3 regions of the Frigoribacterium sp. Leaf415 genome follow, and region 1 is predicted to be linked to each of the others. Evidence: predicted binding sites of a transcription regulator. Region 1 holds the regulator's gene; each other region holds the start of a gene.
What was found. The regulator HrcA, encoded in region 1, represses chaperone genes, less so after heat shock. The targets are predictions, from matches to a motif close to TTNGCACTCGNNNNNNNCGAGTGCNAA.
Positions count from the first base shown of each region.

Region 2: a site for HrcA is predicted at 3,334-3,360, ahead of groL (chaperonin GroEL). Genes of this name have one in related genera too.
Region 3: a site for HrcA is predicted at 2,746-2,772, ahead of groES (co-chaperone GroES). Genes of this name have one in related genera too.

Region 1 covers NZ_LMQR01000001.1:921,977-926,935, reverse strand. The annotation lists gene ASG28_RS04275 (PhoH family protein) at 1-211, opposite strand, end outside; gene ASG28_RS04270 (histidine triad nucleotide-binding protein) at 201-578, opposite strand; gene ASG28_RS04265 (16S rRNA (uracil(1498)-N(3))-methyltransferase) at 629-1,372, opposite strand; gene dnaJ (molecular chaperone DnaJ) at 1,375-2,493, opposite strand; gene hrcA (heat-inducible transcriptional repressor HrcA) at 2,603-3,625, opposite strand; gene ASG28_RS04250 (DUF4870 domain-containing protein) at 3,806-4,279, shown strand; gene hemW (radical SAM family heme chaperone HemW) at 4,403-4,959, opposite strand, start outside.
Region 2 covers NZ_LMQR01000001.1:2,143,289-2,148,247, forward strand. The annotation lists gene ASG28_RS09865 (sensor histidine kinase) at 1-1,230, shown strand, start outside; gene groL (chaperonin GroEL) at 1,673-3,292, opposite strand; gene ASG28_RS09875 (cold-shock protein) at 3,492-3,695, opposite strand; gene ASG28_RS09880 (LytR C-terminal domain-containing protein) at 4,002-4,574, opposite strand; gene ASG28_RS09885 (DUF3263 domain-containing protein) at 4,592-4,879, opposite strand.
Region 3 covers NZ_LMQR01000001.1:2,340,535-2,345,493, reverse strand. The annotation lists gene ASG28_RS16765 (DUF4190 domain-containing protein) at 1-229, shown strand, start outside; gene ASG28_RS10790 (DUF4190 domain-containing protein) at 406-1,419, shown strand; gene ASG28_RS10785 (class I SAM-dependent methyltransferase) at 1,520-2,713, opposite strand; gene groES (co-chaperone GroES) at 2,858-3,154, shown strand; gene rarD (EamA family transporter RarD) at 3,351-4,331, shown strand; gene ASG28_RS10770 (ABC transporter substrate-binding protein) at 4,494-4,959, shown strand, end outside.

The DNA of each region.
Region 1 (4,959 bases):
CGGCGGACGAGGGCCCCTCGAGGGTGACCTCGTTGCCGCGCACGAGCACGCGGACCTCGGGGTACTGCTTCTCGACCGCACGGAGCAGGCGGTCTTGCGGGCCCAGCAGCTGGACCATGGCGACGCCGTCGACGGTGACGTCGACGCGCCGGACGTCGTCGCCCGTCGTCGGTGTCGAGGGGCCGGTGGCGTTCGTGTCGCTAGTGGGCAAGGGTGCCTTCCTCCAGGGGTCCGCCGAGCACATGGGCGTGCACGTGGAACACGGTCTGCCCGGCGGATGCGCCGGTGTTGAAGATCAAACGGAACTCGGACCCGGAGTGTTCCCCGAACGCCGCCGGGTCGGCCGCGAGCCGGGAGGCGGTCGCCACCAGCTCGGCGAGCAGCGCCGGGTCGCCCGCGGCGAGTTCGACGACGTCGCGGTACGCCTGGGTCTTGGGCACCACGAGCAGGTGGACGGGTGCCTGGGGCGCGATGTCGCGGAACGCGATGACGGTGTCGCTCTCGAACACGATGTCGGCGGGGATCTCGCGCGCGACGATGCGGCTGAAGACGGTGGGCTCGTCGGAGGTCTCGGACATGCTGCCCATCGTAGCGACGACCGCCGACACGGCCCACGGGGGCGTCGAGGTCACCAGCGGCCGAGACGCGCGCTCAGGACGGAGAGCGCGGCGGGACCGGCCGTGGAGGTGCGCAGGACGGCGTCCCCGAGGCGCACGGCGCGGGCACCCGCCTCGGCGAGCTGCTGCAGCTCGGCGGGCGACACCCCGCCCTCGGGACCGACGACCACGACGACACGGTCGGGCACCGCGCCTCCTGCCGTCAGGTCGACCGCCGTGAGAGCCTGCTCGGCCGACGGCTCGAGCACGAGCACGAGATCGCGGGAGGCGCGCTCGGCCAGCTGCCGCGTCGTCGCGAGCCCGGACACCTCGGGCGCCCAGGGACGGATGGACTGCTTGGTCGCCTCGCGCACGATCGTCGACCAGCGGGTGAGCCCCTTGGCGACCTTGGGGCCCTCCCACCGGGAGATGCTGCGGGCCGCGGCCCACGGCACGATCTCGTCGACGCCGAGCTCGGTCGCGGCCTGCACCGCGAGCTCGTCGCGGTCGCCCTTGGCGAGGGCCTGGGCGAGGACCAGCCGCGTCGTCGGCGGCTCGTGCCGCGCCACCCGCGTCGCGAGCAGCACCAGCTGCTCGGGCGCCGCCTCGGTCACCTCGCCCTGGACCACCAAGCCCCGACCGTTGCCGAGGGTGAGCGCCTCGCCCACCCGGACACGGCTGACCGTGACCGCGTGCCGAGCCTCGGAACCGGTCAGCTCGACGGTCGAGCCGACCTCGGCGGCGACCAGGTCGTCGACCAGGTAGAAGTGCGCCACGATCAGAAGTTCAGGAAGCGGTCGCGCAACTTGCCGAAGAGGCCCTGCTGGAAGTGCGACAGCTCGGGAGCCGGGGAGCGACGACCGGACGCGAACTTCTCGATCAGCTCACGCTCCTTGTGGCTGAGCTTGGTCGGGGTGACCACCTGGACGCCGATCTTGAGGTCGCCGCGACCCGTTCCGCGCAGACGCGTGATTCCGCGGTCCTTCACGGTGATGATGTCGGCGCTCTGGGTGCCGGGCCTGATCTCGACCTCGATCTCGCCGTCGAGCCCGGTGAGCGTCGTCGACGTGCCGAGGATGGCGTCGGCCATCTGTACCTCGAGCGTCGCCAGCAGGTCGTCGCCGTTGCGGCTGTACGTGTCGTGGTGCCGCACCTTGACCTCGAGGTAGAGGTCGCCGTTCGGGCCGCCGGCCTGGCCGACCTCGCCCTGACCGGGCAGTTGGAGCCTGAGGCCCGTGTCGACGCCCGCGGGGATGTCGATGGGGATCGAGCGACGGGCCCGCACGCGGCCCTGCCCCTGGCAGGTCGGGCAGGGGTTCGGGATGACGGTGCCGTAGCCCCGGCAGGTGCCGCACGGGCTCGACGTCATGACGTTGCCGAGCAGGGAGCGCACGGTGCGCTGGATCTGGCCGGAGCCACCGCAGATGTCGCAGGTCTGCGGCGAGGTGCCGGGTGCGCAGCACGAGCCGCTGCACGTGTCGCAGAGGACGGCCGTGTCGACCTCGATGTCGCGCTGGGTGCCGAAGACGATGTCCTCGAGGTCGACCTCGAGGCGCAGCAGGGCGTCCTGCCCACGCTCGCGTCGCGACCGCGGGCCCTGGCGCTGACCCTGGCCGCCGCCGCCGCCGAAGAACGCGTCGAAGATGTCGCCGAAGCCGGCGGCCCCGCCTCCCCCGCCGCCGCCGAAACCGGGCTGCGGGCCGAGGTCGTAGCGTTCACGCTGCTGCGGGTCGCTGAGCACGTCGTAGGCGTGCGTGACGTCCTTGAAGCGTTCGGACGCCTCGGGGCTGGGGTTGACGTCGGGGTGCAGCTCGCGGGCGAGCTTGCGGTACGCCTTCTTGATCTCTTCCGGGGTCGCCTGACGGTCGACTCCGAGGACGTCGTAATGATCTGCCACTGGTTCTCGTCTGCCTCTGGTGTGGTGTGGTGGTCTTCCCGGCGGGGCCGGGCCCGGCGGACCGGGACGGGGATGGGGGTCGTGGGACGGCCGGGGCCGTCGGCGTCGGCTACCGCTCGGCGAGCAGCGACGACAGGTAGCGGGCGACGGCACGCACCGCCGCCATGTTGGTCGAGTAGTCCATGCGCATGGGCCCGAGGACGCCGAGTCTCGCGATCTCGCTGCCCTGGGTCGAGTACCCGCTGGCCAGCACCGACGCCTGCGACAACCCGAACGAGGCGTTCTCGCGCCCGATGCTCGCGGCCACGTCGACGGCGTCGAGTTGCATCTCGCCGAACAACCGCAGCAGGGCGACCTGCTCTTCGATCGCCTCGAGCACCGGGAAGAGGTCGCCGCTGAAGTCGTCGCCCGTGCGCACCAGGTTCGCCGCACCGGCCATGACGAGGCGGTCCTGGCGTCCGGCGGCGATCTGCTCGGTGAGGCTCGCGACGACGACGCCGACGACCGCGGCGAGGTCGGGGCGGAAGCGCGTCGGCAGGTCGGTGAGGGCCGTGGAGGCCTCGCCCAGGGGTCGTCCGCCGACCGCGGCGTTGATGGCGGCCCGCAACTCGGACAGGAAGGACTCGTCGACGGCGGTGCGGATGTCGACGACCCGCTGTTCGACCTGGCCGCTGTCGGTGATGAGCACCGTCATGACGCGGCCGTCGCCCAGGCTGACCAGCTCGACGTGACGCACGCGGGCCCGGGAGAAAGTGGGGTACTGCACCAGCGCCACCTGGTTGGTGAGCTGCGACAACAGTCGGACCGTCCGCCCCAGCACCTCGTCGAGGTCGGTGGAGTCGCCGAGGAAGGTCTCGATGGCCTGACGCTGGGCGGCGCTGAGCGGTCGCAGGTCGGCGAGCTGGTTGACGAAGAGCCGGTAGCCCTTGTCGGTCGGCACGCGACCCGACGAGGTGTGCGGGGCCGCGATGAGCTCTTCTTCTTCGAGCAGCGCCATGTCGTTGCGGATCGTCGCCGCCGAGACGCCGAACTGGTGTCGCTCGACGATGGACTTCGACCCCACCGGCTCGCGGGACGCGACGTAGTCGTGCACGATGACGCGCAGCACTTCGAGACCGCGTTCGGAGACCATGACGCACCTCTCTTCGCTCGACGCCCCCCGGGTCGTCCGCACGCCGGGCGACCGGGCCTGGCACTCGACGTGCCGGACTGCCAATCGTACGACACCTCCGTCGCGAGGCCTACTCGCGCCGCGCCCGGCTGCCCTAGGGTGGCGGGGACATCCGCAGGACACTCACGAACAGGTGCAGCCATGACCGAGACCCCTCCCGCCCAGCCGAACGGCCCGCAGAACGGTCGACCCGGCCAGAACGGGCAGCCCGGCCAGCCCTACGGGCAGGGCCAGCAGCCCGGCGCCGGCTACGGCCAGCAGCCCGGCTACCAGCCGCAGCCCGTCCAGCCGATGCGCCCCGAGGACGAGAAGCTCTGGGCCACGCTCATCCACCTCGGCGGCATCATCTTCGCGTTCGTCCCGGCCCTTGTCGGCTACCTCGTGCTGAAGGACCGCGGCCCGTTCATCCGGGAGCACACCAAGACCGCGCTGAACTTCCAGATCACCATGGCCATCGTCTACGTGATCTCGGCGATCCTGACGGTCATCGTCATCGGAGGCGTGCTCGCACTCGTCGCCGGCATCCTCGTCGTCATCTTCTCGATCATCGCCGCCGTCGCCGCCAACAAGGGCCAGTGGTACAAGTACCCGCTGACCATCGAGTTCATCAAGTAGACGGTCGACCGGCCCGCACGGGCACGACGCGAGGCGCGACTCCCCCGGGAGCCGCGCCTCCTGCGTTCCCGGCCCGCGCCTCCTCGGTCCGCCGTGCGCGAAGCGCAGGAGGAGGGCGCGCGGTCAGTCGGGCAGCAGGCGCCGCACGACGGCGTCGGCCATCAGGCGACCCTCGCGAGTGAGCACCACGCGGCCCTGCAGGGCCGGGCGCCCCTCGACCCAGCCGTCGGCGATGAGGCCGGCGACCGCCTGGCGCCCGTCGTCGTCGAGCTCGGAGGTCGGCAGCCCCTCGCGGATGCGCACCCCGAGCAGGACGCGCTCGACCCGTCGTGTCTCGTCGTCGAGGGTCTCGCGTCCGGCGGCCGGCGACTCACCCGCGGCCATGCGCTGCTGGTAGGCGGCCGGGTGTTTGACGTTCCACCAGCGGACGCCGCCGACGTGGCTGTGCGCGCCCGGGCCGACGCCCCACCAGTCGTGGCCCTGCCAGTAGGCCAGGTTGTGTCGGGAGCGGTGCTCGACGCCACGGGACCAGTTGCTGACCTCGTACCAGTCGTACCCCGCCGCGGCGAGCCGGTCGTCCGCGATCTCGTACATGTCGGCCGCGGTGTCGTCGTCGGGCATCGGGACCTCGCCACGCTTGATCTGACGGGCGAGCTTCGTGCCGTCCTCGACGATCAGCG
Region 2 (4,959 bases), 1.2 Mb from region 1:
GGCGGCATCTTCCTGGGATTCGGCCTCTCGGTCGTCGTGCTCGGCGCCGCCCTCACCCGGCTGCTCGTCACGTCGACCTTCGCGCCGCTTCGCGACGTCGAGGCCACCGCGGCCCGCTTCGCCGACGGCGACTTCACCCAACGACTCGACTCGACGACGCCGAACACCGAGGTGGGACGACTGAACCGGTCCCTCAACACGATGCTGAACCGGATCGACAGCGCATTCGACGACCGCGCGAGGACGATCGACCAGATGCGCCGCTTCGTCGGCGACGCGAGCCACGAACTGCGGACGCCGCTCGTCTCCCTCCGCGGGTACGCCGAGCTGTACCGCATGGGTGCGCTGACCAAGCCCGAGGACGTCGCCCAGGCCATGGACCGCATCGAGAAAGAGGCCATCCGCATGGGCGTGCTGGTGCAGGACCTGCTCGCCCTCGCCCGTCTCGACGAGTCCAAGCCGCTCGAGCTCGGTCCCGTCGACCTCGTGCAGCTGGCGCGCGACTCGGCCCTCGACACCATGGCGTCGAACCCCGATCGAGACATCGACGTGATCGTGCTCGAACCCGTCCTCGCCTCGGCGCAGGCTCCGACCGACGGCGACGAGACACCGGCCGAAGGACGCTCCCTCGAGGCCGCCCCACCGGCTGCGAGCACCCCCGCGGCGGGCACCTCGCCCACGGATGCCTCGCCCGGCACGACGGGTGCGATCTCGTTCGCGGGTGCGACCCTCGCCCGCCTCCGCAGCCTGAGGGCTCGGGCCGTCCGCAACGGCGACACGGCCACCGCCGCCCAGCTCCAGGACGAGGTGCAGCGGTTCGAGGCCCCGGCCATCGTGCACGGCGAAGAGAACAAGATCCGCCAGGTGATCACCAACCTGATGGGCAACGCGATGCGGTTCACCGAGCCGGACAGCCCGATCGAGCTCGTGGTGCAGTCCGACCCCGGGCGCGGTGTCGCCACCGTCGCCATCGTCGACCACGGCGAGGGCATCCCGCCGCAGATCCGCGAGAAGATCTTCCAGCGCTTCTGGCGGGCCGACTCGTCGCGCACCCGTGACACGGGCGGCAGCGGCCTCGGCCTGGCCATCGTGTCGGGCATCGTCGCGGCCCACGGCGGCTCGGTGGACGTCGACGACACCCCCGGGGGTGGAGCCACGTTCCGCGTCGCCCTGCCGCTGATGCCCGCCGACGCGGTCACCGCGGCCGAGCCGGCCGCCGCGACCGCCTAGCCCGACCGGCCCCGGCCCGCGCCGGGCGCCCGGCGCCGCGCGCCTTGCGCCGCGGGCTCCGCACCTGGCGCCGCGCGCCTTGCGCCGCGGGCTCCGCACCTGGCGCCGCACCCCGCGCCCGGTGCCGCGCCCCGCGCACCCCGCACCGCGCACCGCGCACCGCGCCCCGCGCCCCGCGCCCCGCACCCCGCACCCCGCACCCCGCACCCCGCACCCCGAACCCCGAACCCCGACGCCAGGAAGTGGACACCGCACCACGTTTTCTCGTGGCGTCGTGTCCACATCCTGGTGTCGTGTCCACTTCCTGGCGTTGTACCGGAGCCGGCGCCGGAGCCCGGCCGAACCCTGGGGCACGCCCCTCCCCCGGCAACGCCGAAGGGCGGCTCCCCCGGAGGGGAACCGCCCTTGAGCGTGTGCACGGTGTGAGCCGCGCGGCTGCGGACTAGAAGTCCATGCCACCCGAGGGGTCGCCAGCCGGGGCCGGGTTCTTCTCGGGCTTGTCGGCGACGACGGCCTCGGTCGTGAGGAACAGACCGGCGATCGACGCGGCGTTCTGCAGAGCCGAACGCGTGACCTTGGCGGGGTCGATGATGCCGGCGGCCAGCATGTCGACGTACTCGCCGGTCGCGGCGTTGAGGCCCCAACCGATGTCGAGCCCGCGGACCTTGTCGGCCACGACGCCGGGCTCCATGCCGGCGTTGAAGGCGATCTGCTTCAGGGGAGCGTCGATCGCGACGCGGACGATGTTCGCACCCGTCGCCTCGTCGCCCTCGAGCTGCAGGTTCGCCAGAGCGGTCTTGCCGGCCTGGATGAGGGCGACGCCACCACCGGCGACGATGCCCTCTTCGACGGCTGCCTTCGCGTTGCGCACGGCGTCCTCGATGCGGTGCTTGCGCTCTTTCAGCTCGACCTCGGTCGCGGCACCCGCCTTGATGACGGCGACGCCACCGGCGAGCTTCGCGAGACGCTCCTGGAGCTTCTCGCGGTCGTAGTCGCTGTCGGTCGCCTCGATCTCGCTGCGGATCTGACGGACGCGGCCGGCGATCTGCTCGTCGTCACCGGCACCCTCGACGATGGTCGTCTCGTCCTTGGTGATGATGACCTTGCGGGCACGACCGAGCAGGTCGAGCGTCGCGTTCTCGAGCTTGAGACCGACCTCTTCGGCGATGACCTGACCACCGGTGAGGATCGCGATGTCCTGCAGCTGCGCCTTGCGACGGTCACCGAAGCCGGGGGCCTTGACGGCGACCGACTTGAAGATGCCGCGGATCTTGTTCACGACGAGCGTGGCCAGGGCCTCGCCGTCGACGTCCTCGGCGATGATGAGCAGCTGCTTGCCCGACTGGATGACCTTGTCGACGATCGGCAGCAGGTCCTTGATGTTCGAGATCTTCGAGTTCACGATGAGCACGTAGGCGTCCTCGAAGACGGCCTCCTGGCGCTCGGGGTCGGTGACGAAGTACTGCGACAGGTAGCCCTTGTCGAAGCGCATGCCCTCGGTGAGCTCGAGCTCGGTGCCGAAGGTGTTGCTCTCCTCGACGGTGACGACGCCCTCTTTGCCGACCTTGTCGATCGCTTCGGCGATGAGCGCACCGATGGTGGGGTCGGCGGCCGAGATCGAGGCCGTGGCAGCGATCTGCTCTTTGGTCTCGATGTCCTTCGCGTCGGCGAGCAACTGGTCGGAGACGGCCTGGGCGGCCTTCTCGATGCCGCGCTTCAGCGAGATGGGGTCGGCACCGGCCGCGACGTTGCGCAGACCTTCGCGGACGAGGGCCTGGGCCAGCACCGTCGCGGTGGTCGTGCCGTCACCGGCGACGTCGTCGGTCTTCTTCGCGACCTCTTTGACGAGCTCGGCACCGATCTTCTCGAAGGGGTCGTCGAGCTCGATCTCTTTGGCGATGGAGACGCCGTCGTTCGTGATGGTGGGGGCGCCCCACTTCTTCTCGAGCACGACGTTGCGACCACGCGGGCCGAGCGTGACCTTCACCGCGTCGGCCAGGATGTTCAGGCCACGCTCGAGGCCACGACGGGCCTCTTCGTCAAAAGCAATGATCTTAGCCATGTGTGTTTTTCGTCCCTCCCGGACGTCATGAAGCAGAAGCATTGGCACTCACGTGTCGCGAGTGCCAGCAACGATTCTGGCACTCGCCCGATGAGAGTGCAAGTGACGTGGCGGGGCCCGGACGCACGAGCACGCCGCCACGGCGGACCGTGACGGCGTGCGGCGAGGGAGTGGGTGCGTCGAGGCGCGCCGACGGGCCTCAGGCGAGCCGGACGGACTCCGCCTGCGGCCCCTTGTCGCCCGTGCCGACCTCGAACACGACGGCCTGGCCCTCTTCGAGGACCTTGTACCCGCTCATGTCGATCGCCGAGTAGTGCACGAAGACGTCCTGGCCGCCTCCCTCGACGGTGATGAAGCCGAAGCCCTTCTCCGCGTTGAACCATTTCACGGTCCCGTTTGCCATGGTGTTGCTCCCCTTGCTGTGGTGGTACGGCGCGTGCGGTGCTGCAGAGCCGGGTCGTCCACGCAGTCATCTGCGAGCCCGGACGGGACAGCGTCACTCGTGCAGAACACCAGGTCGGCGAGCCGTGGGGGGCGACCAGTTCCAGATGCTAGCCACGAGGAAAGCCGAAGAACACACCTCGAACGAGAAACACCCGCCGAAAACGAGGATTTCACCGGTAATTAAACGCGGGCGTAACACGGGAGGCGCGGTGAGGGCCCGACGGGACCCGCGCCTCCTCGGATCGGGCCGGCGGGCAGGGGCCTGTCAGGCGCTGTAGTCGGCCCCGAGGACGATCGTGACGGCGGCACCCGGGAAGGCGTCGGTCAGCTCGACGTCCGCGATGCCGAGCTGCTGGGCGAGGCCCAGCGCGACGGCCTCGTCGACGGCCGCCGAGTAGTAGACGGTCGACGTCGCGACGCGCTCGCTGGCGTTGCCCTGGGTGCCGACGACCCAACCGTCGGTCTCGAGCCGCTGGGAGGCCGAACCGGCGAGCCCGGCCGTGGCCGTTCCGTTCAGCACGGTGATCGTGGTGACCGAGGGGTCGACCTGCGAGGGGTCGGTGAGCGGGGTGACCGACGGCGTGGCCGTCGGGGTCGCCGTGTCGGTCTCGGGGTCCTCGGCCCCCGCGGTGCTCGACGACGACGGGTTGACGAACTGGAAGCTGTTGTTGGCGACCCCGAGGTACACGACGCCGGCACCGACCAGCACGCCGACGGCGAGGGCCGCCCAGGCGAAGCCGATCCAGCCGCTGCCGGGGCGCTTCTCGGCTCGGTGGGCCCCGACGCGGTCGAGGTCGGCGGGGACGTCGTCGAACCGGTCTCGGTCGAATTTCGGCATGCGTGGTCTCTCGTGGATCAGCGGGTCGGACCGAACGAACGGGTCGATCGGGCGTCGCGGCGGGCGACTCGCAGGCGCTGCAGGCGGCCGACGAGCATGGGTGCGTAGGCCAGTGCAGCGGGTCGGTCTATGAGCGAGTTGAGCAACTGCTGGTAGCGGACGACCCCGAGGCCCAGCTCGCGCCGGATCGCGGCCTCCCGGGCACCGGCCGAGGCGGGGGCACGCTGCTCGAAATCGAGGACGGCGCGGTCGCTCTCGGACAGCATGCCGGAGCGCACGTCGTCACCTGTCGCGTTCTCGTCCATCGTGGCGGCCCTCCCCTGGGTTCCGGGTCATCCTATGGGCGCGGTCCCGACCGATCGCGGAGGCCGGGGGCGTGGTCCGC
Region 3 (4,959 bases), 1.4 Mb from region 1:
CGCCGGCTTCCTGACCTCGATCACGGCCCTGGGTGCCATCGTCACGGGCCACATGGCGTTGAGCCAGATCAAGAAGCGGGGCGAAGAGGGCCGCGGGATGGCCCTGACGGGTCTCATCCTCGGTTACGTCGTCGTCGCCCTGACGATCATCGGCATCATCCTGCTCGTGGTCCTGTTCGGTGCCATCGCCAGTAACCCCGACCTCTACGACGGAAGCTACAACTCGTAGGTCGTCCTCGCGTCGTCGGGCGTCGCCTCCCAGGGGCCGCTCATCACGACCCTCGCTAGCATGACGGGGTCCGCACCGGATGGTGCGGGCCCTTTCGTGTCCCGGGACGCGACCGTCACAGGCGTGACCGGCCGCTCCGGCGGCACGACCGACGCACCGCTCGCGAAAGGCAGCTGATGGCCACCGACGACACCACCCCCGAGAAGCCGTCCTCGGCGCCGACCGCGCCCTCGGCTCCGACGCCGCCCGCGGCACCCACGGCGCCTCCCACGCGCCCGACCGAGGGGAGCGGTGCGGCCACCGCCTCGCCGCCGCTGCCGCCGACCGCCTTCCCGGGGGCCGCGTCGCAGCCGCCCGCGTCGTCGCCGTACGCCGGGGCCGGGGTGCCGCCGACGGGGTCGGCGCCGTACGGCGCACCCCAGGGGGCTCCGGCGCCGCAGTCCCGCCCGGGGCAGGTCCCGCCGGGTGCACCCCAGCCGCCCCGGCCGCCCTACGGCCAGCCGGGTGCGCAGCCGCCGGCAGGGTACGGGCAGCAGGGCTACGGGCAGCAGGGCTACGGCCAGCAGCCCGGGTACGGCCAGCAGTCGGGATACGGCCAGCCGCAGGGCCAGCCGCAGGGCCAGCAACCCGGATACGGCCAGCCGCAGGGTCAGCAGCCGGGCTACGGCCAGCCGCAGGGCTACGGTCAGCAGCCCCAGGGTCAGCAGCCGTCCGGTCAGTCCGGTGCGCCGTACGGTCAGCAGTCGTCCGGCCAGCAGGGCCAGCCCGGCGGACAGTACGGCCAGCAGGGCCAGCCCGGCGCGCAGTACGGCCAGCCCGCCGCGCAGTACGGCCAGCAGGGCCAGCCCGCCGCGCAGTACGGTCAGCAGCCCTACGGCTCGCCCTATCCGCCGTACGCCTCGGCGGGTGCCGCTCAGCCCCCTCGGCTGCTCAGCCTGCTCTCGATGATCGGCTCGATCGCCGGTCTCGTGCTGGCACCCTTCACCTTCGGGCTCTCGATCGTGGCGTCCATCGCGGGCGTCGTGCTCGGGCACCTGGGCATGTCGCGTGAGCGTCACGCCCGCGGGTTCTGGCTCACCGGACTGATCGTGGGCTACGCCGGCGTCGTCCTGATCGTGATCGGCTGGGTGGCCTTCGGCCTCTTCATCGCCGGCTTCTCGTCGAGTTCCGACTACTACGGCGGGTACTGACCTCCGCCTCACCTCGGTGGGGCATCGAGTGGGCAGACGACGTCGTTCTCGCGCCGGCGAACGACATCTTCTGCCCACTCGTGCGTGACGGCCGGGAGACTCAGGCCAGGCGCTCGCAGAGCAGGGCCGTATGCCGCCCCGCGACCCGGGTCAGCACGAGGGTCGCCGACCCGGCGCCCTGCAACGAGAGTCGTTTGCGGAACGTCGCGGGGTCGACGTCGACCCCGCGCTTCTTGATCTCGAGGCGGCCGATGCCCCGCGCCCGCAGCTCGCGCTTCAGCGTCCGCTCGTCGAGCGGGAAGGTCTCGAGCACGCGGAAACCCTGCGCGAAGGGGGTGTCGACCCGCGCCTCCGTCGTCAGCCAGGCGATGTCGCGACTGATCATGCGGGCGTCGATCGACCGGGCCAGGTCGCCGATCAGGCGCGCCCGGATGACGGCACCGTCGGGCTCGTAGAGGTATTCGCCCAGTTCGCCCGGGTCCACGTCGTCCGAGTCGGCGGCGGCCGTCAGCTCGGACGCCCCGGAGGCGCTGATCACCAGAGCCGATCGGCCCACTCCCTGCCGCGCGAGCGGACCGAACCACACGCCCACCTCGACCACGTCGCGGTCGACCGAGATCCACTGGCACTCGGCGTCTGCCGGCAGCAGCTCGCGGTCGACCCCGGGGCCGAGCTTGACGCCGGTGGGCAGGCGGTCGGCGAAGCCGAAGGCGACGTCGAGGCCGGGGGACCAGTCGGCCGGATCGGCGAGGCGCTTGGTGGCGCTGTGGCCGGACGTCCGTCGTGCCGGGTCGAGGAAGACGCCCTCGACGCCCCCGAGGTCGGTCGTCTCGGCGTCGCCCTGCTCGACGCGCGACGACGACCAGGGCGCGAGGTTGTACGACGCGACGGCCGCGGTGACCTCGTCGCGGTCGACGGCGAGCACGTCGAGGTCGAGCGCGGCGAACGCCAGGGCGTCGCCACCGATGCCGCAGCCGAGATCGGCCACGCTGCCGATCCCCGCCGCGGCGTAGCGCCCGGCGTGGCGGGCGGCGACCGGGAGGCGCGTGGCCTGTTCGAGGCCGGCCTCGGTGAACAGCATGCGGCTCGCGAACTCGCCGAACTTGGCCACCGCGCGGCCACGGAGCCGGGCCTGCGTGAGCACCGCCGACACGAGGGCGGGGGAGTGGCCCTGCTTGCGCAACGCGGCGACCGTGCCGACGACGTCGTCGCCGGAGGCGCCACCCGTCGGCAGCGAGTCGAGCAGCCGCAGCCCCTCGGGCGAGAGGACTTCGAGCAGCTCGGAGGAATCCATGTCGTCCAGTGTGACGCACGCGGGCCGACGCGTTGGCACTCGGATTGACCGAGTGCCAGTCTCGTCCTACAGTTGTTCTGGCACTCGCCCCCGGCAAGTGCCAGCCCCCATGTTTTCGTAGCACCGAGAAAGAAGAGGTCACCCGTGTCGGTCAGCATCAAGCCGCTCGAAGATCGCATCGTCATTCGTCAGGTCGAAGCCGAGCAGACCACTGCTTCGGGCCTCGTGATCCCCGACACCGCCAAAGAGAAGCCCCAAGAGGGTGAAGTGGTGGCGGTCGGCCCGGGCCGCATCGACGACAACGGCAACCGCGTGCCGCTCGACGTCGCCACCGGCGACAAGGTCATCTACAGCAAGTACGGCGGAACCGAGGTGAAGTACGGCGGAGAAGACCTGCTCGTCCTCTCGGCTCGCGACGTCCTGGCGGTCATCGTCCGCTAGCACCTCGGCACGGCTCCGGCCGTGCTCCGCGACCCCGGTCGCCGTCTCGAAGGCCCCTGCTCCGGCAGGGGCCTTCGTCGTGTCGGCGACGTCGCCGCCGGCATCCGCTCGTCCCCGGGTGTGATCGTCCGTCGATCGATCCACGGTGGCAGGAGTGGCCGTTCCGGCGGCGGGCGCAGCCACCTAGAGTCTCCTGGTGACCTCGACCCGCGCCTCCTCGTCCCCCTCCGCCCCGACCTCGGGGCTCGGCGTCGCCGGGGCCGGCGGGGCGGGCCTGGCCTACGCCCTGGGGGCCTACGGGCTCTGGGGCGTGCTGCCGGTGTACTTCCTGCTGTTGGCCCCGGCCGGCCCGTTCGAGATCGTCGCGTGGCGAGTGCTGTTCTCGCTCGTCTTCTGCGCGGTGCTGCTCGTCGTGACGGGGGCGCTGCGGTCGTTCCTGGCCCTGCTGCGGCAGCCCCGCGTGGTGGGCACCATGGGGCTGGCGGGGGCGTTCATCGTCGTCAACTGGACGGTCTTCATCTCGGCGACGCTCAGCGGGCACGTGGTCGAGGCGGCGCTCGGGTACTTCATCAACCCGATCGTCACGGTGCTGCTCGGCGTGGTGGTGCTGCGTGAACGTCTGCGCACGACCCAGTGGGTGGCCGTCGGGCTGAGCGCCGTCGCCGTCCTCGTGATCGCGATCGGGGCGGGCAGGCCGCCGTTCATCTCACTCGTCCTCGCGTTCTCGTTCGGGCTCTACGGCCTGGTGAAGAAGCAGGTCGGTGGTCGGGTCGACGCGGTCGGCGGGCTCACGCTCGAGACGCTGTGGATCGCACCCTTCGCGGCCGTCACCCTGATCGTGCTGCACGTGACGGGTCTCGGGGGCGGCGTCGTGCTCGGCACCGTGAGCGTCGGGCACACCCTCGCCACGATCGGCACGGGCGTGATCACGGCGGTGCCGCTGCTGCTCTTCGCCTCGGCGACGCGTCGGCTGCCCCTGACGACCGTGGGTCTGACGCAGTACGTCGCCCCCGTGCTGCAGTTCGTGGTCGGGGTCGTCGTGCTCGGCGAGCACATGTCGGCGGCGCGATGGGTCGGCTTCGCGATCGTCTGGGTCGCCTCGATCGTGCTCACCGTCGACATGGTGCGCGCGGGGCGGCGGTCACGTCGTCCGCTCGCGGTGGCACCGACCGCCTAGAAGCGACCATCCCTCGCAAAGTCACGAATGGCTAACGAAACGTCACTTTGACGTCGAGAACACACGCCAGAAACATTCGACCCCTAGTTTCGGACCAATCGCGGCAGGTTCGACCGCCACCGGTCGGGCTGCACTGCCGCTGTCCACGAAAGGGTTCCACGGATGATCCGATCCAGCACCGCCCTCCGAGCACTGGCTCTCGCCGGCGCAGCCTCCGTGCTGCTCGCTGCCTGTTCGACGGCATCTCCCTCTGACGACGCCTCGTCGTCGTCGTCGGCCAAGGCCGATCCCGCCTCCAAGTGCGAGGTCGGGACGCCCAGCACCGATCCCTTCGCGATCGGCACCATGCTGCCGCTGACCGGAACCCTGGCCTACCTCGGCCCGCCCGCCATCGCGGGGGCGAACCTGGCGATCAGCGACATCAACGCCGCCGGCGGCGTGCTCGACCAGCCCGCCGAGATCTCGACCAGCACCGACTCGGGCGACAGCAACGACATGACCGTGTCGAGCAACGCCGCGACGGAGCTGATCGACGCCAAGGTGCCCGTCGTGCTCGGTGCCGAATCGTCGAGCGTCACGCTCAACGTGGTCGACCAGCTCACCAGCAACTGCATCATCGAGATCTCGC